Regions from separate parts of the Gryllotalpicola daejeonensis genome, predicted to be linked through region 1. Evidence: predicted binding sites of a transcription regulator. Region 1 holds the regulator's gene; the other holds the start of a gene.
What was found. The regulator LexA, encoded in region 1, represses DNA repair genes until DNA is damaged. The targets are predictions, from matches to a motif close to TCGAACANNTGTTCGA.
Positions count from the first base shown of each region.

Region 2: the regulator LexA is predicted to act here: its motif matches at 7,363-7,378, upstream of ABD736_RS09980 (HNH endonuclease signature motif containing protein).

Region 1 is NZ_BAABBV010000002.1:14,151-28,883, reverse strand. Features, by position in the region: gene miaB (tRNA (N6-isopentenyl adenosine(37)-C2)-methylthiotransferase MiaB) at 1-263, shown strand, start outside; gene miaA (tRNA (adenosine(37)-N6)-dimethylallyltransferase MiaA) at 266-1,282, shown strand; gene dapF (diaminopimelate epimerase) at 1,195-2,079, shown strand; gene ABD736_RS13005 (class I SAM-dependent methyltransferase) at 2,143-2,757, opposite strand; gene hflX (GTPase HflX) at 2,803-4,353, shown strand; gene ABD736_RS12995 (methylenetetrahydrofolate reductase) at 4,350-5,342, shown strand; gene lexA (transcriptional repressor LexA) at 5,364-6,065, opposite strand; gene ABD736_RS12985 (LysM peptidoglycan-binding domain-containing protein) at 6,294-6,704, shown strand; gene ABD736_RS12980 (histidinol-phosphate transaminase) at 6,746-7,870, shown strand; gene hisB (imidazoleglycerol-phosphate dehydratase HisB) at 7,875-8,483, shown strand; gene hisH (imidazole glycerol phosphate synthase subunit HisH) at 8,480-9,130, shown strand; gene priA (bifunctional 1-(5-phosphoribosyl)-5-((5-phosphoribosylamino)methylideneamino)imidazole-4-carboxamide isomerase/phosphoribosylanthranilate isomerase PriA) at 9,193-9,939, shown strand; gene ABD736_RS12960 (SseB family protein) at 9,923-10,747, shown strand; gene ABD736_RS12955 (hypothetical protein) at 10,769-11,644, opposite strand; gene ABD736_RS12950 (DUF1844 domain-containing protein) at 11,744-12,076, opposite strand; gene infC (translation initiation factor IF-3) at 12,422-13,012, shown strand; gene rpmI (50S ribosomal protein L35) at 13,017-13,211, shown strand; gene rplT (50S ribosomal protein L20) at 13,244-13,627, shown strand; gene ABD736_RS12930 (TrmH family RNA methyltransferase) at 13,733-14,533, shown strand; gene pheS (phenylalanine--tRNA ligase subunit alpha) at 14,581-14,733, shown strand, end outside.
Region 2 is NZ_BAABBV010000001.1:2,042,915-2,057,647, reverse strand. Features, by position in the region: gene ABD736_RS10020 (cation:proton antiporter) at 1-175, shown strand, start outside; gene ABD736_RS10015 (hypothetical protein) at 582-845, shown strand; gene ABD736_RS10010 (hypothetical protein) at 970-2,010, shown strand; gene ABD736_RS10005 (LLM class flavin-dependent oxidoreductase) at 2,176-3,177, opposite strand; gene ABD736_RS10000 (flavin reductase family protein) at 3,174-3,746, opposite strand; gene ABD736_RS09995 (DMT family transporter) at 3,881-4,795, opposite strand; tRNA gene ABD736_RS09990 (tRNA-Met) at 4,880-4,953, shown strand; gene ABD736_RS09985 (oxidoreductase) at 4,983-5,810, shown strand; gene ABD736_RS09980 (HNH endonuclease signature motif containing protein) at 6,011-7,318, opposite strand; gene ABD736_RS09975 (hypothetical protein) at 7,460-10,099, opposite strand; gene ABD736_RS09970 (TetR/AcrR family transcriptional regulator) at 10,299-10,874, opposite strand; gene ABD736_RS09965 (aldo/keto reductase) at 10,977-12,023, shown strand; gene ABD736_RS09960 (NAD-dependent epimerase/dehydratase family protein) at 12,038-12,826, shown strand; gene ABD736_RS09955 (SDR family oxidoreductase) at 12,850-13,572, opposite strand; gene ABD736_RS09950 (LysR family transcriptional regulator) at 13,583-14,494, opposite strand; gene ABD736_RS09945 (RbsD/FucU domain-containing protein) at 14,675-14,733, shown strand, end outside.

The DNA.
Region 1 (14,733 bases):
TCGAGGTGACGCACGCGGCGCCGTTCCACCTGCTGGCAGACTCGCGCGACGGCGCTCCGCTCGCAATCCGGCGCACCCGTGCCGGCGACGCCTGGGACCTGGAGCAGGCGGAGTCCTGCGGCATCCCGAGCGGCCACGGTCACGGTGCCACCGCCGCAGCGGGCTCGGTCTCGCTCGGCATGCCGACACTTCGCCCCCTCGGCGAGACGACCATCTCGGTCGCGACCACGCCGATCTACGACCCGCACGACGAGCTGCGCTGACCGTGAGTACCGCGCCGCTTGTCGTCATCGTCGGCGCGACGGGCACGGGCAAGTCCGAACTCGCCCTGCGCATCGGCGAGCTGCTGCGCGCCCGAGGCGAGGCGGCAGAAATCGTCAACGCCGACGCGATGCAGCTCTATCGCGGCATGGACATCGGCACCGCGAAGGTCCCGGAAGGTGAGCGCCGCGGCATCCCGCATCATCTCCTCGATGTCCTCGACGTCACGGAAGAGGCGAGTGTCGCCGCCTACCAGCGTGACGCGCGTGCGGCGATCGACGACATCGGCGCGCGCGGCGCGGTGCCGATTCTCGTCGGCGGCTCGGGTCTCTATGTCTCGAGCGTCATCTACGACTTCCGGTTTCCCGGTCGTGATCGCGAGCTGCGCGCGCGCCTCGAAGCCGAGCTGGACGAGCTCGGGCCGGGCGCGCTCCACGCTCGGCTCAAGGCCTCCGACCCGGAGACCGCCACGAAGGTCGACCCTGCGAACGGCCGGCGGATCGTGCGAGCCCTCGAGATCCACGAGCTCGCCGAGCGCGGCCACGGAGCCACCCTGCCAGAGTCGCCGCGGCTGTGGCATCCCTCGCTCATCATCGGACTGACGACGCCGCGTGAGATCCTCGTCGGGCGTCTCGACGCACGCGTCACGGCGATGTGGTCGGGCGGGATGCTTGCCGAGGTCGACCGCCTGCGCGCCGCCGGCATCGAGCGGGGCGTCACCGCCTCGCGCGCGATCGGCTACGCACAGGCCCTCGCCCAGCTGCGCGGCGAGCTCGCCGAGCAGGACGCGATCGCGCAGACGCAGGCGCTGACGCGCCGCTACGCCCGTCGCCAGGTCAGCTGGTTCAAGCGCTACGAGCACGTCACGTGGTTCGACACCGAGGCGACGGATGCCACGCACAGGGCGCTCGCCGCCGTCGATAGGCTGGACGAATGGCGGTCAAGCTCCACTTCAGCAAGGGTCACGGCACCGGCAACGACTTCATCCTCTTCGCCGACCCCGACGGCTCTCTCGAGCTGACCGCCGAGCAGATCCGCGCGCTGTGCGACCGGCACTTCGGCATCGGCGCCGACGGCGTGATCCGCGCTGTGCGGTCCGCGAACCTCGACGCAGGGGCCGCGGCCCTCGTCGAGAACCCGGGCGCCGAGTGGTATATGGACTACTACAACGCGGACGGCTCGGTTGCCGAGATGTGCGGCAACGGCGTGCGTGTCTATGCGGAGTTCCTGACCCGCAGCGGTCTCGCCGAGCTCGCCCAGGGCGAGATCCTGCCGATCGGCACGCGCGCAGGCGTGCGCGATGTGCAGCGCTCCGCCCTCGGCTACCAGGTCGACATGGGCCGCTGGTGGCTCGAAGACGATGAGCCGTTGGTCAGCGCCAAAGGCCTCAAGGTGGCCCGCCCGGGCCTCGGCATCGACGTCGGCAACCCGCACGTCGTCGTCGCGCTCTCCGATGACGCAGAGCTCGAGGCGCTCGACCTCGCGTACGTGCCCGTCATCGATCCCGAGCCGGTGAACGGCGCGAACGTCGAGTTCGTCGTGCCGGGGGAGCCGCTCATCAGAGACGGTGTCGGCCACATCAGCATGCGCGTCCACGAACGGGGCGTCGGCGAGACGCTGTCGTGCGGCACGGGCACAGTCGCTGCCGCGCTCGCGATCCGACACTGGGCGGGCGAGCGCGCACCGGACGAGTGGCGCGTTACCATCCCAGGCGGCACGGTGGCCGTGCGCATGTTCCCGACCGAGGAAGACGGCGAGCATGTTTCGCTCTCCGGGCCGGCCGAGCTCGTCTTCGACGGCGAGGTCACCCTCGCCTGAAGCTGAAGCTGAGGCTGAGGCTGAGGCTGAGGCTGAGGCTGAGGCTGAGGCTGAGGCGGCGTCTCAGTCCTGATGCCGGCGCACGCGCAGCACGCGGAAGCCCTTGCTGGTCGCCGCGCGCGTGGTGCCGAACGCCGGCAGCGACGCCTCGAGCCACCGCTGCAGCGAGTCCGAGCCCAGGTTGCGCGCGACCACCAGCCAGGCATCCGACCCGACCTCGAGTCGCGGCAGCCACGTCTGCAGCAGGCTATGCAGCTCGTTCTTGCCCACGCGGATCGGCGGGTTCGACCAGATCGTCATGAAAAACACGTCGGCCGGAACATCCTCAGGGCGCACCGCGTTGACGTTGGTGAGTCCGAGGGTGGCCGCGTTGCGGCTGACGAGATCGAGTGCCCGCTCGTTCACGTCGACGGCCCACACCGTCGCATGCGGGGAGTTGAGCGCGAGTGACAGCGCGATCGGCCCCCAGCCGCAGCCGAGGTCGAGCAGATGACCTCCCGGTGGCGGCTCCGGGGTGTTGCCGAGCAGCACGGCGGTTCCGGTGTCCACATGGTCGGGGCTGAACACCCCGGCGCCGGTCGTCACCGTGAGGTCGCGCCCGGCGAGGCGCACATCGATAGGCCTCAGCTTCGGGTCGCTTCCCGGTGACGCGCTGAAGTAGTGGTCACCGGAAGACATGTCAGAAACGTACAGCACCGACAGAACTAGAGTTAATCCTCAAATATGACCTCAGATCACACCACCTCCTCCGAGAACGACAGCCGCGTCGACGACGACGTCGTTGCTCGCGTTCTCGCGCACGCCGATTCGAAGGCGGCCGGGTATTCCCTGTTCGGCCAGCGCGCGCAGGCGTTGCAGGCGACGACGGATGCCTCACCCTTCGGCGACGCCGACGGCGAGCAGTTCGACCGCGATGAGCGCGCGGCGCTGCGCCGCGTGGGCGGACTCTCGACCGAGCTCGAAGACGTCACCGAGGTCGAATATCGGCAACTGCGCCTCGAGAACGTCGTTCTGATCGGCGTCTACTCGGGCGGCTCGCTCGAAGATGCAGAGAACTCGCTGCGCGAGCTCGCGGCGCTGGCAGAGACGGCCGGGGCGGTTGTGCTCGACGGCCTGCTGCAGCGCCGTCCGCACCCCGACCCCAGCACCTACCTCGGCCGCGGCAAGGCGGAAGAGCTCGCCGCGATCGTCGCGCACCTCGGCGCTGACACGGTGATCGCCGACACCGAGCTCGCGCCGAGCCAGCGTCGTGCGCTCGAAGACGTCGTCAAGGTGAAGGTCATCGACCGCACCGCCGTGATCCTCGACATCTTCAGCCAGCACGCCAAGAGCCGCGAGGGCAAGGCGCAGGTCGAGCTCGCGCAGCTCGAGTACCTGCTGCCCCGTCTGCGCGGGTGGGGCGAGTCCATGAGCCGTCAGGCCGGTGGCCAGGTCGGCGGCGCCGGAAACGGCATGGGGAGCCGCGGCCCCGGTGAGACCAAGATCGAGCTCGATCGCCGCCGCATCCACTCGCGCATGGCGAAGCTGCGCCGTCAGATCAAGGACATGAAGCCGGCCCGTGACGCCAAGCGCGCGAATCGCCGCCGCAACGAGGTGCCATCGGTCGCCATCGCGGGCTACACCAACGCGGGCAAGTCGAGTCTGCTCAACCGCATCACGCGTGCGGGAGTGCTCGTCGAGAACGCCCTCTTCGCGACGCTGGACTCGACGGTGCGCCGCTCGCAGACACTCGACGGCCGACCGTACACGCTGGCCGACACCGTCGGATTCGTGCGCAACCTTCCCCACCAGCTCGTCGAGGCCTTCCGCTCGACGCTCGAGGAGGTTCAGGACTCCGACGTGATCGTGCACGTCGTCGACGCCTCTCACCCCGACCCGGCGAGCCAGCTGCAGACGGTGCGCGACGTCATCGGCGAGGTGGGTGCGCGAGACATCCCCGAGCTCGTGGTGTTCAACAAATCCGATCTGATCGATGACGACACCCGCCTCGTGCTGCGTGGACTCGTGCCCGGCGCCGTCTTCGCGAGCGCCCGCACCGGCGAGGGTATCGACGAGGTGCTCGCCCGCATCGCGTACCTGATTCCCGACCACTCGGTCCCGATCGAGCTGCTCGTCCCCTACGAGCACGGCGAGATCATCGCGGCGCTCCACGATCACGGCCGCGTGACCTCGCAGAGCTACACCGAGCAGGGCACGCGCATCTCGGCGCTCATCGACCCGAGCCGCGTCGCGCCGTTCGAGCCGTATCGCCTCGAGGCGGCTCCGCGCGCATGAGGAAGGTGCCGTTCTCGTTCGAGCTGCATCCCGCCCGCTCCGAGCACATCGCGAAGCAGCTGCCCGACCGCATCGCGCGCCTCGTCGCCGCGGGGCCCGAATTCGTCTCGGTGACCTACGGCGCGGGCGGTTCGTCGCAAGACGCATCGCTGGACGTGCTGAAGCACGTGATCGAGAACCACCCCGGAGTGCGGACCATGGCGCACCTCACCTGCGTCGGGTCGACGGTGCAGCACGCGCACGAAACCGTGCGGACCTTCATGGATGCCGGCGTGCACAGCTTCCTCGCCGTCCGCGGTGATCTGCCCGTCGGCGCACCTGAGGATGCCTTCCCCGGCGACATCCGCACAGCAGCCGAACTCGTCCAGCTGATCCATGCAGTCCAGAACGAGCGCAGGCCGTGGCGCGAGGTCGCGGTTCCGGGCACGCCGGGAATCACGGTCGACCGCGACGGGCGCGAGCGCGCGGCCATCGCCGTCGCCGCGTTCCCGAACGGACACCCGTCCTCCCGCTCCTGGCAGCAGGACATCGACACGCTGCTCGCCAAGCAAGCTGCCGGCGCCAACCTCGCGATCTGCCAGATGATCTTCCACGCCGAGGACTACTTCCGCATGGTCGACGCCGCGCGCGCCGCCGGTGTCGAGCTGCCGATCCTGCCCGCGATCACGCCCGTGACGACACCGGCGGGACTGGCGCGCAATCTCGAGCTCTCGGGCGAGCAAGCACCGGCCGACTTCGCCGTGGCGCTCGAGGTCGAGCCGACCGAGGCCGGTCGGCGCGAGATCGGCATCGACTTCGCCGCGAAGCTCACCGAGCGCCTCATCGAAGGCGGGGCGCCAGGCATCCATCTGTACACGCGGAACATGCACGAGGTACCCCTCGCCGTGCTTGCGCGCGTCGGCCTCATCGACGACGCGCGCTATGCGCAGTTGATCGCGCCCGAGTTCACGAGCGAGGCGCAGGCCATCGTCGGGGAGCCCGCCTCGTAGGCCCCCCGACGTGCTTGAGCGTCAGACCGCGCGCAGAACGGCGACGACCTTGCCGAGGATGACCGCCTCGTCGCCCACGATCGGCTCGAAGGCCGAGTTGCGCGGCAGCAGCCAGGTGTGGCCGTCACGCTGACGGAACACCTTCACCGTGGCCTCGCCCTCGAGCATCGCGGCCACGATCTCGCCGTTCACGGCGTCCTGCTGCTGGCGCACGACCACCCAGTCGCCGTCGCAGATCGCGGCGTCGATCATCGATTCGCCGGCGACCTTGAGCATGAACAGGTCGCCGTTGCCGACGAGGCGGCGGGGGAGGGGGAACACCTCTTCCACCTGCTGGTCGGCGGTGATGGGGATGCCTGCGGCGATGCGCCCGACGAGGGGAACGAGCATCGCGTCGCCGACGGGCGCCTTGGTCTCGAAGTCGTCGGTCTGCTCGGCCGGTGACGGAGGGTCGATGAGGATCTCGAGCGCGCGTGGCCGATTCGGGTCGCGGCGCAGGTAGCCGGAGAGCTCGAGCTGGTTGAGCTGGTGCGTCACGCTCGACAGTGAGGCGAGACCGACCGCGTCGCCGATCTCGCGCATGCTCGGCGGGTAGCCGCGCGCGGCGAGCGACTTCTTGATCACGTCGAGGATCGCGAGCTGCTTGTCGCTGAGGTTCTTGCGGCGGCGGGTACGGCGCTTCGGTGCAGCGCCGGTGTCGGCGCTGACGGCATCTGTGGTCACGTCAAATCCCCAATGTCAGTGGTCGCTGGTTGCATTTCCACCAGTGAGCCACACACTAGCGACAAACCCCCTCTGTGTAGGGGATTTGTTCGAGCGAGTCGCCGAAACCGGTGGATAAGTTCGTGAATCATGCGGGGCTTGCATCAAGTTTAGATCGAAGATAGGTTCGTAAGCGTCCGAAATATCGAACAGGCGTTCCGAACCAGGTGACGAAGGTTGAGGGTTGAGATGAGCAGCTTCACTGTTCACACGTCCGCGAGGGCAGCGTTCAACGTGCGACGGCCCGTCGGCACGCCGGCGCATCCCGGCCCGGCGGTTCGCTCGCGACTCCGTGTGACCCGGCGCGGCAGGCTCGCGCTGGTCGCGCTGGCGTCGGCGCCTCTGCTGGCCGCCGCGCTCTGGTTCGGCGTCAGCACCGGGGCCGCGTCCGCGCAGGCGCCGTCGGCGGCGACCGCACACGGCAGCGTCGAGCACGTCACTGTCGCGCAAGGTGAGTCGCTGTGGCAGATCGCCGAGCGTGTCGCCCCTCACGCCGACCCGCGTGAAGTGATCGACGCAATCGTTGACATGAACGGGCTGCAGAGCACCGTCGTGACGCCCGGCGAATCGCTCGCGATCCCCGCGCAGTACGCGAGGTAGCTCAAGCGGAGGCCTGTCAAGGCGCCGCCTACGATAGAGGCGTGACGTCTCTCTCAGACCTCCCGATCCGTGACGACCTGCGCGGCCGTGAGCCGTATGGCGCGCCGCAGAAGCATGTCAGGGTCGAGCTGAACGTCAACGAGAACACTCACCCCATCCCCGACGACGTGCAGGCCGACGTGCTCGAGCGGCTCGCGAAGGCTGTGAGCGGCGCGAATCGCTACCCCGACCGCGAGTTCGTCGAGCTGCGCGACGCGCTGGCCGGCTATCTGGGCCACGGCCTGACGCGCGACAACCTCTGGGCGGCGAATGGTTCGAACGAGATCCTGCAGCAGCTGCTCCAGGTGTTCGGTGGCCCGGGCCGCACTGTGCTCGGCTTCGCGCCGACATACTCGATGTATCCGCTGCTTGCCTCCGGCACCGGCACCGAGTGGGTCGCGGGCGACCGAGACGCCGATTATGAGCTGTCGGCTGAGCGAGCCGCCGACTGGGTGCGCCGCACTCAGCCTGACGTGGTGATCCTGTGCTCGCCGAACAACCCCACGGGCACGCCTCTGTCTCTCGACGTCGTCGAGGCGGTCTACGAGGTGGCGCCCGGCATCGTGATCGTCGACGAGGCATATGCCGAGTTCTTCCCGGCCGGTGAGCCGAGTGCGCTCACGCTGCTGCCTGGTCGTGAGCGCCTCGTCGTCTCGCGAACGATGAGCAAGGCGTTCGCCTTCGCGGGCGTCCGACTCGGGTACCTCGCGGCAGACCCCGCCATCGCCGACGCGCTCCGCCTCGTCCGGCTGCCGTACCACCTGTCCGCGCTGACGCAGGCGGCGGCGCTTGGGGCGCTCGCCCACGCGCGCGAGATGCTCGCGATGGTCGACGAGATCAAGGTGCAGCGCGACCGCATCGTCACCGAGTTGACGGCGCTCGGGTTCCACCCCTACCGCACGTGGTCCAACTTCGTCCTCTTCGATCGCGTCGCCAACCCGCGCGAGGTGTTCGACGAGCTGCTGGCGGAGGGCATCATCATCCGTGAGATGGGCATCCCGAACAGCCTCCGCGTCTCCGCGGGAACCGAGTCTGAGACGAGCGAGTTCCTCGACGCGATGGCTCGCTACGTCGAGCGTCACGGCAGCCCGCTCGCGGAAACATCCGAGCGCGCCCCAGTAGGCTGAGCGCATGACCGCAGGCCCCCGCACCGCCTCCATCACGCGAGAGACCAGTGAGTCGCGCATCGAGCTGAGCCTCGACCTCGATGGCACCGGGCGCAGCGACATCCAGAGCGCTGTGCCGTTCTACGACCACCTGCTCACGGCCTTCGCCAAGCACTCGCTCACCGACCTCACCGTTCGCGCGACCGGCGACACCCACATCGACGTCCACCACACCGCCGAAGACACCGGCATCGTCCTCGGTCAGGCGATCCGCCAGGCGCTCGGCGACAAGAGCGGCATCAGCCGGTTCGGCGACGCGCTCGTGCCGCTCGATGATGCGCTCGTGCAGGCGGTCGTCGACATCTCCGGCCGGCCCTACCTCGTCCACTCCGGCGAGCCCGCCGGGTTCGAGCTGCACCTCATCGGCGGCCACTTCACGGGCTCGATGGTCAGGCACGTCTTCGAGGCGATCGCTTTCAACGCGGCTCTCACGGTGCACGTGCGCGTGCTCGACGGGCGTGACCCGCACCACATCGCTGAAGCCGAGTTCAAGGCATTCGCCCGCGCTTTCCGCCAGGCGAAGGCCTTCGACGCCGCGGTCAGCGGCATCCCATCCACCAAGGGCGCCCTGTGACCGACGCGCCATCGCGCCCCACGGTCGTGATCCTCGACTACGGCAGCGGCAACGTCCACTCGGCGGCCAAAGCGCTCGAGGCGGCGGGTGCAGCGGTCACGATCACGCGCGACCGCCAGGCCGTGATGGATGCCGACGGGCTGCTGGTCCCCGGCGTCGGTGCCTTCCGCGCCGTCGTCGACCAGCTCAAGTCGGTGCGCGGCGACGAGCTGATCGAGCGCAGGCTGGCGGGTGGCCGCCCCGTACTCGGCATCTGCGTCGGCATGCAGGTCATGTTCGAGCATGGCGACGAGCGCGGCGTCGAGACCGACGGACTGGGGGAGTGGCCCGGCGACGTCACCGAACTCGATGCGCCGGTCCTTCCGCACATCGGCTGGAACGAGGTAGAGGCACCAGAGGGCTCGGTGCTCTTCGATGGGCTCGAGGGGGAGCGGTTCTACTTCGTGCACTCCTACGCCGCCCAGGACTGGCGGCTCGAGACGCAGCCGCCCTTCCCGGCCCCGCGCGTCACCTGGGCCGAGCACGGCGCGCGGTTCATCGCCGCCGTCGAGAACGGGCCGCTCAGCGCCACGCAGTTCCACCCCGAGAAGTCCGGGCAGGCAGGCATCCGTCTGCTCACCAACTGGGTGAACTCGCTGCGCAAGTAATCAGCGCACCGGCGGCCGGCTCGCGCCCCCAACGATCCACACGCATCACAAGAGAGACCCGAATGACTGACGCCACCACCTCGCCCAAGCTCGTCCTTCTGCCCGCAGTCGACGTCGCGGGCGGTCAGGCCGTGCGCCTGACCCAGGGCGAGGCCGGCAGCGAGACCAGCTACGGCAGCCCCATCGACGCGGCGCTCGACTGGGCGCAACAGGGCGCGGAATGGATCCACCTGGTCGACCTCGACGCGGCATTCGGCCGAGGTGAGAACCGGTCGGTCATGCGCGACGTGCTGCGCGAGGTGCAGGGCGTGAAGATCGAGCTCTCGGGCGGCATCCGCGACGACGCGTCGCTCGAGCATGCCCTCGAACTCGGCGCGACGCGCGTGAACCTCGGAACGGCCGCCCTCGAGAACCCCGACTGGGCCGACGCCGTCATCGGGAAGTTCGGCGAGGCGATCGCTGTCGGCCTCGACGTGCGCGGCACGACCCTCGCCGCACGCGGCTGGACCCGCGAGGGCGGCGATGTGTGGGAGGTGCTCTCGCGCCTCGAGGATGCCGGCTGCCGCCGCTACGTCGTCACCGACGTCACCAAAGACGGCACGCTGCGCGGCCCCAACGTCGAGCTGCTCACCGAGCTCGCGGCGAAGACCGACAAGCCGGTCGTGGCCTCGGGCGGCATCTCGAGTCTCGACGACATCGCGGCGCTGCGCGCACTGGTGCCGAACGGCATCGAGGGGGCGATCGTCGGCAAGGCCCTCTATTCGGGCCGCTTCACGCTGACCGAGGCGCTCGGTGTCGCCGGCGCCTGAGTCGCACAACGGCGTCGGCGACGGCCACCATGGCCACCACGGTGGCCGCAACGATCCGGCGCCGACGGATTCCGCGGGCCAGCCGTGGGCCGGCCGCAGCTTCACGCCGAATCCGGCGGCGGCCGATGACGGCTCTGCAGATCCCGCGCTTCTCCATGCGCTGAACGGATTCGCCGCCGGCACAGCCCGCCCGGAAGACGTCGTCGAGGCATTCCGCTCCGCACGCGTGCTCATCCCGCTGCTCGCCCACGCGGGCGAGGTCGGCGTCGCGGCCGACGGTCACCTGGTCGACAAGACGCAGGAGCTCTCGATCGTCACGGTCGCAGGGCCCGACGGCCGCAAGGTCCTGCCTGCCTTCACCTCGGTGCAGACGCTCGCGGCCTGGGATCCCCAGGCACGGCCCGTCCCCGCGGCCGGTCCCCGCGTCGCTCTCGCCGCGGTGAGCGAGCAGACGGAGTTGATCGTCATCGACCCGGCGAGCCCGACCGAGTTCGTGCTGCGTCGGCCCGCCGTCTTCGCCCTCGCCCAAGGCGAACCGTGGCGGTCGCCGGAGCGCGACCCGGCCGTGCGCGCGGCGTTCGAGCGCTCCCGAGCCGATGAGCCCGACGTTCTGGGCCTCGAGCTCATCCCCGGCGACCCGCAGCACCGGATGCGGGCGGCGGAGCTGGCGATCCGGCTGCGGCTGCGTGACGGGCTCGATCAGGCGGCGCTGCAGGCGCTGACCTCGCGGCTGTCGTCTCGCTGGGCGGCCTCGCCGGCGATCGCGACGAGCGTCGATTCGCTCGCCCTTCAGCTGGTTCGGGCCTGACGGCGCGAGCGCGACTGAGCCTTAGTGCGAGCCGTGCCTGCCGCCCGACGAAGGCGGGGCGGTCGGCGTCGCCGAGGCGGTCGGAACAGGCGAGTCGGGCGTCGGCAAATCGCTCACCGCGGGGGAGGTCGGCGAATCATCGACATCCGGCGACGTCGTCGGGGCGGGCGCGGGCGGCACGCTCGGCGCCTTCGTGCGCCCGGACGAGCTCGGTGACGCCGGCGCACCCGTGCCCGACCAGTCGACGTCGGCCAGCGCGGTGCGCGCGAGTGCATGACGCAGCGCGGCACTGCCGCTCGAATCATCGCCGGCCATCTCGACATCGAGGTCGCCTGAGGCGAGGTTCCAGGTGTAGGGCACGGTCACGTGGACCGACGTGACGCCGGGGACGGAAGCAGCGACCTCGACCGCGCGGGAGACCGACTCGACCGTGGAGCGCGCGACCGGCGTGTCGAACGCATTTCGGTATTCGATGACGGATGCCGCGTGCCGCGCGTTCGCCGGCAGGGTGAGCTCGAGGTTCACTCGCCCGTTGCGCAGCTGCTGAGTCATGGCGTAGACGACGTCGGTGCTCTCCGCGGCTGTGGCGTCGGCATCCATTGTCACGGCTACGTCGTAGCTGACGGTCTTCGCGTGCGAGCCGGTGGTGACGGTGCTGCTTGCCGCAGCGACCCCGGGCATCGACTCGAGCGCCGAGACGGTGTGCTGCAGGCTGGCGACCTCGGCGGCAAGCGGCGTGGCGCCGGTGTCGCGCGCGTCGCCACTCTGCAGCTGCGAGGCGGATGCCTGAAGGTAGCGGTGCACGGCGACGCTGCTCAGAACGAGGCCGCCGGCGATGACGAGGGCGACAGAGCAGACGGCCGCACCGAGCCACCCGAGAGCCTGTCGCCTACCCACGTCGATGACGCTAACCGGGTCGTCTGGCAGGAACCCGGACGCGAGCGCCGAAGGACCTAGGTATCGCCGGGGGATCGGCGGCGATCCTCAGATAAGGGGTCAGTTGACCGGGCCGGTCCACTTCTCGCCGGGTCCCTTGCCCGGCTCGTCCGGGAAGGTCGACGCCTCGCGGAAGGCGAGCTGCAGCGTGCGCAGCCCGTCCCGCAGCGGTCGGGCGTGCTGGTCGCCGATATGCGGGGCGGATGCCGTCACGAGACCGGCCAGCGCGTCGATCAGCTTCCGCGCCTCGTCGAGATCGAGGTCCTTCTCGCCGTTCTCGGCGAGACCGAGCTTGACCGCGGCTGCGCTCATCAAGTGAACGGACACCGTGGTGATCAGTTCGGCTGCCGGCACTTCGGCGATGTCTCGCGTGGCATCCTCGAGGTCGCTCATCTTCCTGCTTTCATGCGTGCTTCGTCGGGGCAGCGCCGTCTGGTAGACTCGATCACTGGCTCCGGTGTCTCAGTGCGCCGGAACGAAAGTGGAATCTCTTTCCCACCCGCGTTGACCGCCTCAACAGGTTACCGGGTCGATACCCTCCGCCGGTTCTCCGGTAGGCCGGCTCGCCGGCACAGGGCGCAAGCTCTTGGGGGTGTGCCGAGTGATTGCACGCGCAGGTGCGCGGGCGTCGCGGTGAAAGTCGTTCTCCTCTCGTTGCGCAAGGCAGCCGGAAGTTCTCTAACAGAGGAGCTACGCATCAGCGATCCCCGTACCAATGACCGCATCCGCGTCCCCGAAGTGCGACTCGTCGGCCCCAGTGGCGAGCAGATCGGTGTCGTGAAGATCGAGGTCGCCCTGCGCCTGGCGCAGGAAGCGGACCTCGACCTCGTTGAGGTCGCCCCGAACTCCAAGCCGCCCGTGGTGAAGATCATGGACTACGGCAAGTTCAAGTACGAGGCTGCGCAGAAGGCCAAAGAGGCCAGGCGCAACCAGGCGAACACGATCCTCAAAGAGGTTCGGTTCCGCCTCAAGATCGACAAGCACGACTACGAGACGAAGATGAAGCGCGCCATCGGCTTCCTCCAGGCGGGGGACAAGGTGAAGGCGATGATCCTCTTCCGTGGTCGTGAGCAGTCCCGCCCCGAGCAGGGCGTCCGCCTGCTCCAGAGATTTGCCGAGGATGTCGCGGAATTCGGTTCTGTGGAATCGAACCCGACCATCGACGGTCGAAACATGGTCATGGTCATCGGCCCGCTGAAGAACAAGGCGGAGGCGAAGGCCGAGGCCAACGCGCGCAGGGCAGAGGCGAAAGCCGACGCACGCGCGCAGGACACGAACGACTCGCCCGCTGAGGCCCCTCAGCCCCAGGCGACGAACGAGAAGGAATAACAAGATGCCCAAGCAGAAGTCCCACTCGGGCGCCAAGAAGCGCTTCAAGGTCACCGGCAGCGGCAAGGTCATGAAGCAGCAGGCCGGCATGCGCCACAACCTCGAGCTCAAGTCGAGCCGCCGCACCCGTCGCCTCAACGAGGACCAGGTCCTCCCGAAGAGCGACGCCAAGATCATCAAGCGCCTGCTCGCCAGCTGAGCCCGGCCCCGAACGTTTAAGGAAGTACAGAAATGGCACGTGTCAAGCGCGCAGTAAACGCACACAAGAAGCGTCGGACCATCCTGGAGCGCGCCGAGGGCTACCGCGGCCAGCGCTCGCGCCTTTACCGCAAGGCGAAGGAGCAGGTCACCCACTCGCTCGTCTACGCCTACCGCGACCGTCACGCTCGCAAGGGCGAGTTCCGTCGCCTGTGGATCCAGCGCATCAACGCCGCGTCGCGCCAGAACGGCCTGACCTACAACCGTCTCATCCAGGGCCTGAACCTGGCCGGCATCGAGGTCGACCGTCGCATCCTCGCTGACCTCGCCGTCAACGAGCCCGCCACCTTCGCGGGCCTCGTCGAGGCCGCGAAGAAGGCGCTCCCGGCCGACACCTCGGCCCCCAAGGCTGCGTAAGCATCTCGCTCAGGAAGGCCCGGTCACCGCACGGTGACCGGGCCTTCTGCTGTTCCCCCGCGCCGCATCCGGAATGCGACGGGCGGTTTCCGTACACTTGCGGCTGTGCTCGACAATCCCCGCTCTCCGCGCGTTCGCGCCGTCGCCAAGCTCGCGAAGAAGACCGCCAGGGCCGAGACGGGCGCATTTCTGCTCGAAGGCCCGCAGGCCGCGAGTGAGGTTCTCGCCTACCGCCCAGAGCTGGTCATCGAGCTCTATGCGACGCCGACGGCGCTCGAGCGCTACGGCGACATCGCGCGGGCAGCATCCGATGCCGGCATCGACGTCGAGTTCGTCACCGAAGAAGTCCTGAACGCGATGGCCGACACGGTCACGCCGCAGGGCTTCGTCGGCGTCGTGCGCCAGTTCCCGACCTCGGTGAAAGACATCTTCTCGGCAGAGCCGAAGCTGATCGCGGTGCTCGAAGAGGTGCGCGACCCGGGCAATGCGGGCACGATCGTGCGTGCCGCGGACTCGGCGGGGGCGGATGCCGTGATCTTCACGGGCCGCTCGGTCGACCTCTACAACCCGAAGGTCGTGCGGTCGACCACGGGGTCCCTCTTCCATCTGCCGGTCGCGGTCGGGGCCGGGCTCGCAGACGTCGTCAGCCGCGCCCACTCCGCCGGCCTGCAGGTGCTCGCCGCCGATGTGAAGGGCGAGGACCTTCTGCTCGCCCGGCACGAGAACCTGCTCGCCGCACCGACCGCCTGGGTATTCGGCAACGAGGCGCGCGGCCTCGAAGACGACGACCTCGAGCTCGTCGATCGCGTCATCACCGTCCCCGTGTACGGGCACGCGGAGTCGATGAACCTCGCCACCGCGGCGTCCGTCTGCCTCTACGAATCGGCGTTCGCGCAGCGCAGCTGACCTCGCTCGCGGTCGTCGGGGCGCCCAGAGCGGCCCCGATAGGATTGATGATCGTGTCAGACACTCCCGAGCTCAACGAGGAGTCCGTCCGCGCCGCCGTCGACGCCGCCCTCGCGGCCATCGCTGCAGCCGACGACTCCGCAGCCCTGAAGGACGTGCGCGCGCAGCACCTCGGCGAGCATTCGCCGCTCGCTCGCCTG
Region 2 (14,733 bases), on a different contig from region 1:
GAGCCTCAACGTGGCGTACGCGGCGCTGCGCATCCGACTCTTCCAGGCTGAGCGGAAGGCGGTGCTGCGCGCGCGTGCCGAAGGCCGCTTTCAAGAGGCCGCGGTGCGCAAGGTCATGCATGTGCTCGACGCGGAGGAGACCGCCGCGCGGGTGCTGCGCCACGGCGAGGTCTGAGCGCGCGGTCCCTCGGTCCCGAGGGCCAATCGAAGATTCTTGGCTCTCACGGTTGTGAGCCGGGCTCGATTGTCGCTAACCTGACAATCACCCGAGAACGAGAGGAGGCTCCGCAATGTTTATGCGCACCACTGCCGCAGACGCGCGTCGAGCCACCGATTTCGGGATGCGACGCATGTGCGTCGCCGGGCTCCGCTAGCAGCTTCCCGCTCCAGCGCCACGCCCCGGCCGCCGGCTGATCGCCATCGCGAGCCGGCCCTCGCCCCTCCCTGAGTGCGACGACTCACTCTCACGCCGACGGCTTCGCCGCCATCGAATCGCAGTCGCCGCGACCTCGCCGTCAGTCTCATCGCCCCGTCTATCGATCGGCAGCCTGTGTGCTGCCCTCACCATAAGGAAAAGCGCAATGCTCACCATCCAGTCCCACCCGCCCCAATCGACCGTGACGACCCTCACGATCGACCTGGCCGAACTGCCGGAGCTCAGCTTCGTGCGCCGCCTCGCGTTCGCCCTCAGCCTCGTGCTGATCACGAGCGTCGAACCTCGTCCCCTTCCGAACCGCACTCCGCTCGACCGGCGCGCACGACTCGCGCGTCACGAGCGAGCCGCACGTGCTCAGCGCGAGCGGCTCGCCGAGCGGGAGCTGTTCACCACCATTCCGCGGCGATGAGCGCCGCACCCGCCCCCGAGAAGTTGTGGCCCGCCGGCCTCGCCGGCGGGCCACCGCGTTTAAGGGGTGGGGCGCGGGTTGATGCGGCCCCGAGCGCTGGGGCTCGAGTGGTTAGGGTCGAATGGTGCCCTTCGTGCCACCGACCGCCACGACGCCCGAATACGCGCTCGTCGTCTTCGATGCGCAGGGGCGTGAGCTCGCCGAGGCCGATGGCTCAGTGCTGAGCGAGACGGTCGCCGAACGCATCGCCGCCGAGAACGTCACCGACGTCGTGCTGCTGTGCCACGGCTGGCTCAACGACTTCTCCGGTGCGCAGGTCACCTATGCCGCGTGGCTGGCTGCCGGGCGCGGACTCGAGTGGCCGGGTGGGGCCGCACCCCTCATCGTCGCCGCGCACTGGCCCAGCATCCCCGGCAGAGGCGGCGAGCCGCCCGACGTGCCCGCCGAGCTGCACGCGCACCTCGCCGACCGCACGCTGCTCACCGCGCTCGAGAACGCGGGCACCGACGTGGCTGAGTTCCTGAGTTTCTGGAGCATGCGTGAGCGCGCGATTTCGCTGGGGGCGACGGATGCCGGACTCGGGCGCCTTCTCGCACGCATCTTCGCCGCGCGACCCGGGGTCAGGGTGCACCTCGCCGGCCACAGCCTCGGGTGCGTCGCGCTCTCGGCGGCGCTCGCGTCGGCCGGCGCCGCGCGCGGCCCGCATGCTGCGACCTTCTTCCTCGCTCAGGCGGCGGAGTCGTCGTGGGCGTTCTCGGCCTCTGTGCCGTTCTTCACCGGCGGCGGGGGACGGTACCGCGCCGTGGTCGCCGACGGCCTGGTCGACGGTGCGCTGGTCGCGACCACGTCGACGCACGACCTCGCACTCAACGTGCTCTATCGCCTCGGCATGGAGTTCATCCTGCAGCGCAGCTATGCGGCTGAGGCGTCGGCAGCGGGTCGCCCCGCGCGAGCCGCCGCGATCGGCGCCGACGGGCTCGGGTTCGACCCGCCGGTCCCGACGGCGCACAAACTGCCGCCGCTGCGGCCTGGCGCCGCGCAGTTCGCGCTCGCCGCGGGCGCTCAGTACACGGTCGACGCGTCAGCGGTCATCGCCGACCACAACGACGTGGCTCACGCGGAGCTCGCGCGCCTCTTCCTCGCTGCGGTCGCCGCGGTGCCCTAATCGGGCGCCTGGAGTATCTCGAGCGCCTCGCCGGCGAATGTGGCCGCTTGGCGCCGCGGTGGGGCCAGATGGCGCATCTGCGTCCGTCGTACCGGGCGCAGATGCGCCGAATGGGAACTCGGACGGGGCGGTGGGAGGCGGCGCTGGTCGGCGCGACCGAAGAGGTCAGCGCGTCGGCGACCAGCCGAGGGCCGGGGCCAGGCTGCCGGCGATGTCGGTGAGCAGCTGCACGTAGTCGTCATGCTCGAAGCTGAACGGCAGCGCGAACGCGACCTCGTCGACCGCCTGGAACGCGGCGTCTGCTTCGAGCCGCTCGGCGATCTCGGCCGAGGACCCCACGAGGTCTGCGGCGAAGAGCATTCCCCGCGGGCCCTGCGGCACACCGACCCGATGGGCGCGAGACGCGACGTAGGCACGGTACTTCTCCGTCTGCGCCGCGGTCGCGGAATCCGTCGGGATCACGACCAGGCCCTGCGAAACGCGGGCGCCGTCGCCGCGCTCCTCGCGATACGCGTCGATCTGCGCGCGCTGCACTGCCGCGAAGTCGGTCGACCCATCGTCAGGGAACACGACCGATGAGGTGAGCAGGTTGAACCCGTTCGCCCCGGCCCAGCGCGCTGAGCGCATGCTGCCGGCGCCGTACCACAGCCGGTCGCTGAGACCGGCGGCGTGCGGCTCGACGCGCTCGCTGAATTCCTCGATGCCCTCGCGGCCCGAGAAGGCGCTGACCTTGTCGCCGCGGAGGAACCCACGCAGACGCAGCGCCCGCGCATAGCTCAGGTCCTCATCGCGCCAGGTGCCGGGGTAGAGCGCCTCTTTGTAGTCGTCGAAGTGGATCGGGGCGCCGGTCGAGAAGCCGGGGTTGAGTCGCCCGCCCGACAGCACGTCGACCGTCGCGAGGTCCTCGGCGAGCCGCAGCGGGTTCTCGGCGCCGAGCGGAATCACCGCGGTGCCGAGCTCGATGCGCGAGGTGCGCTGCGTCGCGGCGGCGAGCACGGTTGCGGGCGACGAGATGCCGAATTGCAGGTGACGCTGCCGCACCCACGCGGAATCGAAGCCGAGCTCTTCGCCCAGCGAGATCAGCTGCAGCGTCGACTCGTGGCCGTTGCGCGGGCGCTCGGGGTCGAACAGCCCGATGGTGAGAAAGCCGAGCCGGCGCAGGCTCACTGCCGGCCGATCTCCGAGTGCGCGCCGAGGCCGTGCCAGGTGCGGCTGTAGTAGACGAGCGGCGCGGCGGCCTCTGCAGCATCGGTCTCGGGCAGGCGCGCCTGCAGCGCGTGCACGGCGACGACCGTCGACGAGCCGGCGCGCATGCGGTCGATGACCCGGCCGCGGATCCAGGTGCGCACGGCGGGGAAGTACGGCTCGCCGGTGATCAGACGGTCCCACTGCGAGGTGTCGGCGAAGCGGTCGATGCCGCTCGTTGCACCGAGCTTGGCGAGGTCGAGCTGGTCGGCCGAGAGGAGGTGGACGATCAGGGTGTCTGCCTTGGTGATCGTCGCGGAGGCCGACGACTGGTCGGAGATCGAGAACACGAGCAGGGGAGGTTCGGCGCTCACCGAGAACACCGAGGTCGCCGTCATGGCGACCGGCCCGTCACCCGCGTCGGCGGTGATCAGCGCAACCCCGGCAGGGTGGTGCCGGAAGGCGAGCTTGAACTCGTCGGCAGAGAGGCCCCCGAGGGCACTCGTCTGGTCGTCGTTCTCAAGTCGGTGGAGACGTTCCGTTCCCGCCACGTGGCCCTCCTTCTGCGCGATTCGCGCGGCACGTCATGCTCGGCGCGCCCTGCCTGCCATTCTCAGCCTGTTTGCTCCACACGGTCTGTGCCAAACAGTGTTGCCCTGTGTGACTGTGTTGCCCTATGTGACTGTCAGATGCCCGGATTGCGCGGCGGGCGCACGAGGACGACGGCGAGCAGAAGCAAAACGATGCCGGCGGATGCCGCAAGCGTCAGCGGCTCGCGCAGCACGCTGACCGCAAGAACGGTCGCCGTCACCGGCTCGATGAGAGACAGGATCGCCGCGCTGGTCGACGGCACCCCGCGGTGCAGCCCGCCGAAGAACGCGAGGTAGGCGAGCACGGTCGGCACCACGGCCAGGAAGGCGATCCAGCCCCAGCCCGCGGCATCGGTCGAGGCGACGTCGAACCCGGTGAACAGGCCCGCGATCGCGACCAACAGCCCGGCCAAGGTGAACGAGGTCGCGATCAGCGCCGCAGGGGCGAGCCCCGGAACCGCGCGGCGGTTCACCACCGTCGTGCCCGCGAACGACAGCCCCGCCACGAGCGCGAGCAGCACGCCGAGGGCGGTCTTGCCCGGCGAGATCGCCGCAGCCGGGGCATCCGACACCAGAATCAGCCCGATGACGGCGGCGACGAGCGCGACGATGACGGCCCACGACGGCATGCGGCGATCTCTGATCGCGCCCGCCAGCGCGACGGCGACGGGCGCCGAGCCGAGTGCGATCACGGTCGCGACGGCGACGCCGACGAGCGCGAGCGATTGGAAGTACGCGCCCTGATAGATCGCGGAGAGCACCGCGGTCAGCGCGATGTGGCGCAGGGCTTCGGGGGTGCGGGGGATGCGTCGCAGCTCGCCCGTCGCGGCGGTGAGGGCGACCATCAGCAGGCCGCCGGCGACGAGCCGGATCGCGGAGAGCGCCGGCCACGACAGGGCGCTGTGCTCGGCCGCGAAGCTCGCGGCGAGGCCGCCCGTGCCCCAGAGCGCGCCCGCGATCGCGACCAGCAGGAAGGCCAACGTGCGGGCAGCGGGGGCGGGGGCGTTCATCGCGATGTCATGACTGTAACGCGGCGTAAGGGGGCGCAACACCGCTGGCCCCGGCGCCACTCGGCTGCCTACGGTGTGGGGCATCGCGGCGTATCCAAGTGGTCGAAGGAAACGGTTTCATACTCCGTCTGACGCAGGTTCGAATCCTGCCGCCGCGTCCCTGGCGCATTTCCGCGAAGATCGAGTCATGACGACGTGGTTCATCACCGGCTGCTCAACGGGCTTCGGGCGCGCGCTCGCCGAGGCCGTTCTCGCTCGCGGCGACAACGCGGTGGTGACCGCGCGGAACGCCGACTCGGTCGCCGAGCTCGCGGCGAAGCATCCCCAGGCCGCTCTCGCTCTGCCCCTCGACGTGACCGATCACGAGCAGGTGGTTGCCGCCGTCACGCAGGCGGAGCAGCGCTTCGGGTCGATCGACGTGCTCGTCAACAACGCGGGTCACGGGTATCGCGCGGCCGTCGAAGAGGGCGAGGATGCCGCGGTGCGCGAGCTTTTCGAGACCAACTTCTTCGGGCTGGTGGATGTCACGAAGCAGGTTCTTCCCGGCATGCGGTCGCGGCGTTCTGGCGTCATCGTGAACTTCTCGTCGATCGCGGGGCGCACCTCGCCCGTCGGCTCCGGCTATTACTCGGCGTCGAAGTTCGCGGTCGAGGGGCTGTCGGGGTCACTGCGTCAGGAGCTCGCACCGCTCGGCATCAAGGTCATCGTGGTCGAGCCGGGGCAGTTCCGCACCGACTTCGCCGGGCGCTCACTCGGGCAGTCGGCCGAAGCGCTGCCGGATTACGCCTCGACGGCGGGCACGCGCCGCAAGAACCCTGCGCTTGTCGGCACAGAGCCCGGTGACCCGGCGAAGCTCGCGCAGGCGGTCATCGACGTGGTGGGCGCGCCCGAGCCGCCGCTGCGCCTGCTGCTCGGGCCCGACGCGCTGCGCCGCACGCACGACGAGCTCGCCGCCCAGCTCGCCGAGATCGACGCCTGGGAGCACGTCACCGTCTCGACCGACTTCGACGAGTAGCCCACCTCTGATGTCAGACCCGCGGCGTCAGCCCGGGGGCTCGAGCATCGAGGCTGGCGGCATGGGGCTGGCGGCGCCAGGCTGAAGCAACGACGTCCGGCGGTGGGCAGAGTTCTGCCCCGCGGTCGGGTTCAGGGTTTCAGCGGCAGTGGCAGTGGCAGTGGCAGTGGCTGTGGGGGCGTCGCGGGTTGTGGCGCAGATTACGGGGTCTCGGGGGTGGAGGCGGCACCTCGGTTGGGTCCGATGGTCTGCCATTGGGTGGTGTTGCTGCCGTAGCTGTGTCGGACCTGTGGTCTGCCGCCGGTCATGCGGATCTGCCAGGTGCCGTGTTCGACCTGGTCGTGGTGGAAGGGGCACAGGAGTACCCCGTTGTCGATGTCGGTGGGGCCGCCGTCGAGCCAGCTGAGCACGTGGTGAGCTTCGCAGCGGTAGGCGGGGACGGTGCAGCCGGGGATGATGCACTGGCCGCCGTCGCGGGCGACCATGGCGCGCCGCTGTCTGCGGTTGAAGCCGCGTTTGGTGCGCCCGAGGCGCAGGAATGCGCCGGTCTCGGTCAGGACGACTTCCTGAAGACCGCCGCTGCAGACCATCTTGCGGGCGATGCGCACGCTGGTGGGTTCGGCGGCGCCGGCGAGGAAGGCGAGGCCTTCGCCGGCGGCGAGTTCCTTCTCGGTGGTGGTGACCCACACGGTGGGGTGGTCGCCGCCGACCTCGAGGGTGTCGGCCAGGCGGGCGTGGGCGGCGAAGACGTCGCGCAGCCCGTCGGCGTATCTCTGGCCGATGGTGCGCGGATCGACCGGGCCCTGCGCGGACGCTTCGAACGTGACCTTGCGTTTCGGGCTGGCGTAGCCGTCGAGGACGGTGCGCAGGGTGGCGGCGTATTCGACGGGCAGGGCGCCGGAGACGCGGGCGAGACCGTCTTCTTCTTTGCCGATCCAGAAGAACCGCTTCTCGTGCGCGGCCGCCGCCCGCTGCTCGACGATCTCGGGGGTGAGCGCGGCGGCACGCCTCTGCGCTTCTTCGCGCACCCGGTCGGCCGACGCAGTGACGGCGAGCTCGACCAGCTCGGCCTCGACGGCTGCGACCTCGACGGGGCTCGCCCCGTCGGCGGCCTTCTTCAGCTCGCCGGCGATGGCCTGGGCGCTTTTGCGCCCGATGCGCCCGCCGAGCACCGCCGCCTCCACAGCGGGCAGCTTCGCGAGGTCGTCGAGGTCGGCGACCAGCCGCCTGGCGGATCTGCCCGAAGCCCCGGTCATCGCCTCCACCGCGTGGGCGGTGGTCTTGTGCCCGAGCCGCTTGGCCAGCGAGTCGCCGCCGGGCTCGGGGTCCGAGCGCCGGTTCAGCTCCGCCACCCCCGCCAGCTCGAGCGCCTCGACTTGGCGCTTGACCTCACTGACCCGGCCGAGGAAGTCGACGACCTGCTGGTCGGACAGCGCGCAGGGGTCGACCGGCAGCAGCCCCGCCAGGCCCGCCAGGGCCGTGCGGGCGTTCGCGCCGATCGTGGTCATGCGAACAAGAATACGCCACAATCAACGAAGAGGCCACAATGAAATCGAACAAAGATTCCACAACCCATGCACGGGCCCCGAGATATCCCCGCTCTCATCCACAGACGCTACGGCCCACCTCCGACACCAAGTGGGCCTGAATCAGCTGCCCGAGCTCTGCTTCTGCGCCTGGTAGTACAGCTCCGACTCGTTCGTCGACGCCTCGGCCGCCTTCAGCTTGATCGTGTCGCCCGAGACGGTGAACTCGCCGTCGACGAAGTACTGCTCTTTCGCGCTCTTGGTCGTCTCGGCGTCTGACGTGAAGTCGAGGTCGTGCCAGGTCACCGTCGCAGAGCCGGGCGTCGCCGTGGTGAACGTGCCGTCGGCGTCGAGGGTGACGACGGGGAAGGCGGCGTTCTTCCAGACGTCGTCGTACTCGGAGTAGAAATCGCCCTCTTCCGCCTCCGACTCGAGGTAGCAGTCGAACGAGTCGCTGCTCATGCAGTTCTCGGTGATCCACTGATTCACCGCGGTCTGCAGCTGCTCGGTCGCAGCCTGCGTGTACGACCAGTTGAGCGTCGCCTTGCCGCCGTCCTTCCCCGCCTCGACCTCGACGGGCTTCGAGGTCAGCAGCGTGCTGCCCTTGCCGGCGACCGAATAGACGCCGGGGAAGACGGTGAACCGCGCCTCGCCGTATTTGACGTTGACGGATGCCCCGCCCAGCGTCGCCTCGGCAGAGTCGTCAGTGCCGCTGTCGATCTCGACCTGACTCGTCAGCGGCTCGCTGATGACCCAGTGGTCGAACAGCCCGCCGCCCTTCTTGCCGGCCTCGACGGTGTCGGTGTAGGTCTTCCCCTCGAGCTGGTACGAGACCTTCACCTCGGCGTAGTCCGACTCTCGCTTGGTCGAGAGCACCTTCACGTGACTGATCGTCTTCGTCGGCTTCGCCGTCGCGGTCACATCGTCGGTGCCGACCTGCGTAGCCTTGACGCGGGCCGCGTCACCGTCGGACTGCGCGGCCGCGGCATCCTTCACGTCGCCCTTCGCGATCAGGTCGAGGTAGGCCGCCACCGGCTTCTGCGGCGTGAAGACAGTGCTGTTGAGCACCGAGACGGCGCCGAAGAAAAGCACGGCCAGAACAGCGAGACCCCCGACCCCGACTCCGGCCCAGATGCTGGCCTTCTTGGCGGCGGGCGTCATCGGCACGGCCGTGCCGTCCGCATTGCGCAGCACCCCGAAGCCGACGGCCGAGATCACGCCCGGCAGCGCCGCGGCGACAAGCGGCGTCAGATAGGTCGCGACGACATCGATGAGCACGGCGGCGACCGCGAACACCAGGAAGGCCCAGCCGGCGTTCACAACAGAGCCGTGAACGGCGGTTCCGAGCACGCCGGAGCCGCCCGCCACGCCGATGCGGACGTCGGTGAGCAGCACCGGGATGACAAGTGCGATGACCGCGGCCAGCACGACGAGCAGCCCGCGCTGCACGTAGCCGGTGGGGCGCTGCGCGCGTGCGACGCCGATGCGCAGACCCGCCCACAGCACGGTGAGCACGGCGAGGGCGAAGACGATCCAGATCAGCCCGCCGCCGTCGCCGGTCGCGCTGAACACGTTGAGGTGCTGGGCGGAGGCGGCCGGTGTGATGCTGCCCGCGCCCGTGCCGCTGATGCTGTCGAGTGCGCTCTCGAGGCCGCCGGCCGAGGCGGTGAGGGAGCCGAAGTGGCCGATCGTGACCAGCCAGACGATCAGTTGCCCGACCCAGAGCGGGAAGGTGAGCAGCACGTTGAGGAACTGGTGCTCCGTCGCGCCGAAGATCACGGCGAGCACGAGGCCCGCGATGCCGAAGACGACCGCGAGCGCGCTGCCCCAGATCGTGAGGTCGCGCACGACGGCAGGCGCACGCGTCACGATCGCGTGCCAGCCGCCCCACGCGCCGACCTGGCGCCCGATGATCGCGGCGAGGCCGAGCACGAGCCATCCGGTGAAGAACACGCCGGGGCCGCCTGCACCGAACTTGAGCGTGGCGTCGAGCTCGCTCGAGCGGTCGATGCCGCCGTGCCCGAGCGTCGCGGCGAGGGTCGAGAGGATGCCGGAGGCGACGAGCCCCGTCGCGGCGCCTGCGATGACGCGCCACAGCCATGAGGGGGTGGGCGTGAGCCTTTCGATACGGATGCCTGCCCAGACGGTCAGCACCGCGATCGCCGCCGTCAGCAGCACCGGTGCGCCGTGCAGCGTGAGGCCGAGTTCGAGAGAGGTGTCGCCGAACGCGAGGCTGCCGCGCCCGTGCACATTGCCGCCGAAGGTGAGCGAGATGATCCAGCCGAACAGCAGACGGAACGCGGTGAACGGCCCGATCGGCGAGTCGCTCGAGCCGGCCGCCCCCGCCGTGTCATCGCTTCCGTCGGCCGCGCCGAGTGAGAGGCGGGCGAGGTCGATGATCAGCAGCAGGATCGTGATGAAGGTGACGATGAGCGTCGTGACGACCGCGACGCCGAGGTGGCTGACCGCCCCGACGACATAGCGACCGGTGATGAAGCGCGGTGCACCGCCGAGCAGGGCGGCGCCGCGAGCGCGCAGCTCGGCAACGGCCGGGGTCGTCGCAGGTGCAGGTGCAGGTTCCGGTTCCGGCGCCGACGGCGCGTAGGGCTGCTGCGGCGCCGCGAACTGCGGCTGCTGCGTGGCCGCCTGCATGGGCGTCGGCGCCTCGAACTCTGGCTGCGGCGGCACGACGATCGGGTTCGGCCTCGTCTGCGCGGCAGGCTCGCTCGGCTGCGTTGTGTGATCGGATGTCTCGTCGGACACGGTTCCCCCCAGATGCTGTGCGACATGCGGCAGGTGCGACTGCACGCTCGTCTACTTTCGGGCGAAGCGCTCCCGAAAGCGATGGGGAGGGCTCCCCTTTCCCCCGTACTGGGGTAGAAGCGTCCCCTCTTCCCGAGTTCCCCGAGCGCACGGCTGGTGCCCTGCCCGACCCGGTCTCAGCTGCCGCCCTCAGGCGGTTTCACGCCGGCGAGCTCAGCCCGTTGAAGACGGTCGAGATGATGCGGCGGCCCTGGGCGACGCCCTCGTCCGTCGGGGCGACGCGCCACAGGAAGCTCATCAGCATGATGACGTCGACCGGGTCGTGGCCTGGGGCGACGGTGCCTTCTGCAACGCATGCGTCGAGCAGCTTCGCCACCGCCGCGGCGGTGGGCCCCCACGACTCGGCGACGACCTGCTGCGCGGCGGCGGAATGCAGGGCGTCGCCGAGGCCGTGCTTGACGCGGATGTAGCCGGCGAGCGTCTCGAACCACTCGATGAACGCGGCCTTGGCGGATGCCTGCCGCTGCAGCACCTCGTCGGCGGAGGCAGTCATGCGCTCGATGTCGTGCCGATAGGCGGCGAGGATCAGGTCGTCGCGCGTCGGGAAGTGCCGATAGAGCGTGCCGATGCCCACGCCGGCGCGCTTGGCAACGTCGCTGAGCGGGACGAGCGGATTCTTCGCGAACAGCTCGTGGGCCGCGTCGATGATCGCCGTGCGGTTCTTCGCGGCCGCCGTGCGCTGCCTGCCGTAGCTCGCCGGGGTCTCGTCGCTCATGAGTCGATGATGCCCTCTGTTGACATGCGGAGGATCCTCCGCTAACTTGGTTCGAGATGCGGAGCATCCTCCGCAAGTTAAGTCTAGCTGGAGGCATCCGCCATGCAATATGTGAAGCTCGGCACGACGGGGCTCGACGTCTCGCCCATCGCAATTGGCGCGATGACCTACGGCGAGCCTGACCGCGGCCACCCCGTCTGGTCGAAGCCCGAAGACGAGGCGCGGCCGCTCATCAAGCACGCGCTCGACGCGGGCATCAACTTCTTCGACACCGCGAACCTGTACTCGCTCGGCTCCAGCGAAGAGATTCTGGGCAGGTCGCTGAAGGACTTCGCGAACCGCGACGAGGTGGTCATCGCGACCAAGCTGCGCCACCCGATGCGCCTCGGGCCGAACGGCCGCGGCCTGTCGCGCAAGGCGATCATGCAAGAGGTCGACCACTCGCTGGCGCGGCTCGGCACCGACTACGTCGACCTGTACCAGATCCACCGCAACGACCACTCGACCCCGTGGGAGGAGACGCTCGAGGCGCTCAGCGACCTCGTCAAGGCGGGCAAGGTGCGCTACCTCGGCGCGTCGTCGATGCACGCATGGGAGTTCGCGAAGGCGCTCAACCTGCAGAAGCAGCACGGGTGGGCCCGCTTCGTCTCGATGCAGGACCACTACAACCTGCTCGCCCGCGAGGAAGAGCGCGAGATGATCCCGCTCTGCCTCGACGAGGGCGTCGGAACCATCATCTGGTCGCCGCTGGCGCGCGGCCGTCTCGCTCGCGCCTGGGATGACGCGAAGTCGACGGCACGGTCTGAGACCGATGGGGCGTACGCCGACCTGCTCTACGCGCCGTCGGAGGAGGCATCCAACCGCGCGATCATCGACGCCGTCGGGAACGTGGCAGCCGCGCACGGCGTGAGCCGCGCCCAGATCGCGCTCGCCTGGCTGCGGCACCAGCCCGTCGTGACTGCGCCGCTCGTGGGCGCAGGCTCGATCGCGCAGATCGACGACGCCGTCGCCTCGCTCGACATCGTGCTCAGCGACGACGAGCTCAGGGCGCTGGAGGCGCCATATACCCCGCGGTACGACTGGCAGGGCGTGTCGGACGAGGCCGAGCTCGAGGCGATCCGCCGTCGCGTGCCCGGCATGGCGCTGTAAGAGAGGAGCGAACGATGGCACAGGTACTCGTCACCGGCGGCACCGGATTCATCGCCAGCTGGTGCATCGTCGCCCTGCTCGACGCCGGCCACGACGTGCGCACCACGGTTCGCAGCCTTGCCCGCGAGCCGCGGCTGCGGCAGACCATCCACTCCGGCACCGAGTTCGATGACACGCGTCTCAGCGTCGTGCGCGCCGACCTCGAGAGCGATGAGGGCTGGGCGGATGCGGTCGCCGACCTCGCCCCCTATCAGCGCTCCAAGACGCTGGCTGAGCAGGCGGCGTGGAGGTTCATTGACGAGGAGGGCGGCGAGATGGAGCTCGCAGCGGTGCACCCCGCCGCCGTCATCGGCCCCGTGCTCGGCCCTGACGACCCACCCTCGCTGCGGATCATCACCGGCATGCTGGAAGGCCAGCTGCCCGCGTGCCCGCCGTTCGGCACCAGCTGGGTCGACGTGCGCGACGTCGCCGACCTGCACGTGCGCGCGATGACCGACCCGGCCGCGGCCGGTGGCCGCTGGCTCGCCGCCACCGGCCGGGGAATGCGCATCGTCGAGGTCGCGCGCATCCTGCGCGAGCAGCTCGGCGACCGCGCGGCCAAGGCCCCGACGCACGAGCTGCCGCTTCCCGTCGCCCGGCTGCTCAGCCGCTTCAACCCCGGCCTGCGCGCCCTGCGGCCCCAGCTCGGCAAGAACTTCTACGCGACCGGCGCCAAAGCCGAGCGGCTGCTCGGCTGGAAGCCGCGGCCGATCGAGGTCACCATCGCCGAGACGGCCGAGAGCCTGCTCGCACACGGCGTCTGAGGTCGGGGTCCTGCCTCAGTCGCTCACGCGACCAGGGTCCCGCCGTCGACGACCGAGACGGCGCCGGTGACATAGTCCTGGTCCATCAACGCGAGGAAGGCCTTGGCAACGTCGTCGGGCTCGCCGACTCGGCCGAGGGGAAGCGAGGCGGCCAGCCCGGCGTACATGCCCTCGCGATCGGCGTCTGAGAGCTGTGCCCACAACGGCGATCGCACCACACCGGGTGCCACCACGTTCACGCGAAGCGGTGCGAGCTCGACCGCGAGGCTGCGCGCTGCCGAGACCATCGCACCGGAAACAGCGGTGCCGAGTGTCCACCCCGACCCACCCTTGAAGGCAGCGGTGCCGCTCATCAGGGTGATCGAGCCCTTCGTGGAAAGGTGAGGCACGGCGAGCCGGACCGCATTCAGCGCATGGAAGAGCCGCAGACCGAAGAACTCCTGCGCGCGGTCGACCGTGTACTCGGCAAGGGGCAGCCCGGTGAGGTTCTCAGCGGCCGTGTAGGCCAGGTGATCGAACTCGCCGACCTCGTCGAAGAAGGCGGCGACCGCCGAGCTCGAGCTCGCGTCAACGGCTCGGCCGACGACGCCGGCCGGCAGCTGGGCAAGCGCCCGTTCGATCGAATCGGGGCGGCGTGACGCGATGGTGACGGCGGCGCCGCTGTCGGCTGCGCGTCGCGCGATGGCGAGGCCGAGGCCGCTGGTGCCGCCGATGATGACGATTCGGGATGAGGTGTTGACTGTCATGGCCTCAGCTTCAGGCCGTGACGTTCTCGTCGTCCAAGACCCTTTCCGTCGTCAGTGATGCCCGCAGGGCATGAGCGAGTTCGACCGCCTTGGCGAGAATCGGGGATTCCCGCCCACGAGCCCAGGCGACGGCGACCTCGCTCGGTGCGAGCCCCTGAACCTCGCGGGCGACCACATCGGGCCGCGTGTAGAACCGCGCCGTCGACGCAGGAAGCACCGCGACGCCCATCCCCAGCGCGACCCGCTCGAGCTTCACCTCGACTTCTCGCGGAGAGGCGACGGATGCGTCAACAGGCAGACCGCGCCGGACTCGAGCCTGTCGCCACTCCGGAACGGCGTCGGGCGACTGCAGCAGTTCGAGCTCGGCGAGTTCGTCGACGGTGACCACAGTGCGCTGCGCCAGCACATGAGATGCCGGAAGGACCGCAAGGCGGCGTTCCCGGAACAGCGACTCCACAATCAGTCCCCGCGCATGGACGGGAAGCCGCACCAGCCCGAGGTCGACTCTGCCGTCAAGGACGGTCTCGACCTGGTCGTCCCACCCGGTACGCACGGCGTCGACCTCGACATCGGGAAACGCGGCTCGCAGGCCCTGCAGAATCGGCGTCGCAAGCAGTCCGGGCATGAATCCCACGCTCAATCGCTGGGTGCCGCGCGCCGCATACCTGGCGCGACGCTGAATGGCCGCGGCAGCCTGCAGCATCGCGCGCGCGTCGGGAAGCAGGCCGCGCCCGGCCTCAGTGAGTGTGGTTCCCCGCGTGGAGCGCTCGAAGAGCGACACGCCGAGTTCGCGCTCGAGCTGCGCGATCTGGCGGCTCAGCACCGGCTGGGTGATGTGCAGCCGTTGCGCCGCACGGCCGAAGTTCTCCTCGTCTGCCACGGCGACGAAGTACTCCATTCGTCGCAGGCTGAGGTCGCTCACCGCACCATCGTCGCAGAGGGGCCCGACAGAGGGGTCTGCACGACCCGCGGGAAGCGCAGCCGAGACGACGCCGGACCCCCTCGCTTTGGGGAGAGGCGAGTGGTCGGCGGCGCGCCGGGGCCCGCTATACGCTGGTCTGGGGTTGAGGAGGAGTCAGTTACGACGAAAGTGTGTCCCCTCATGCTCAAAAACCTCGACCCGATCCTGTCCGGCTCCCTGCTCGCTGTTCTCGATGAGAT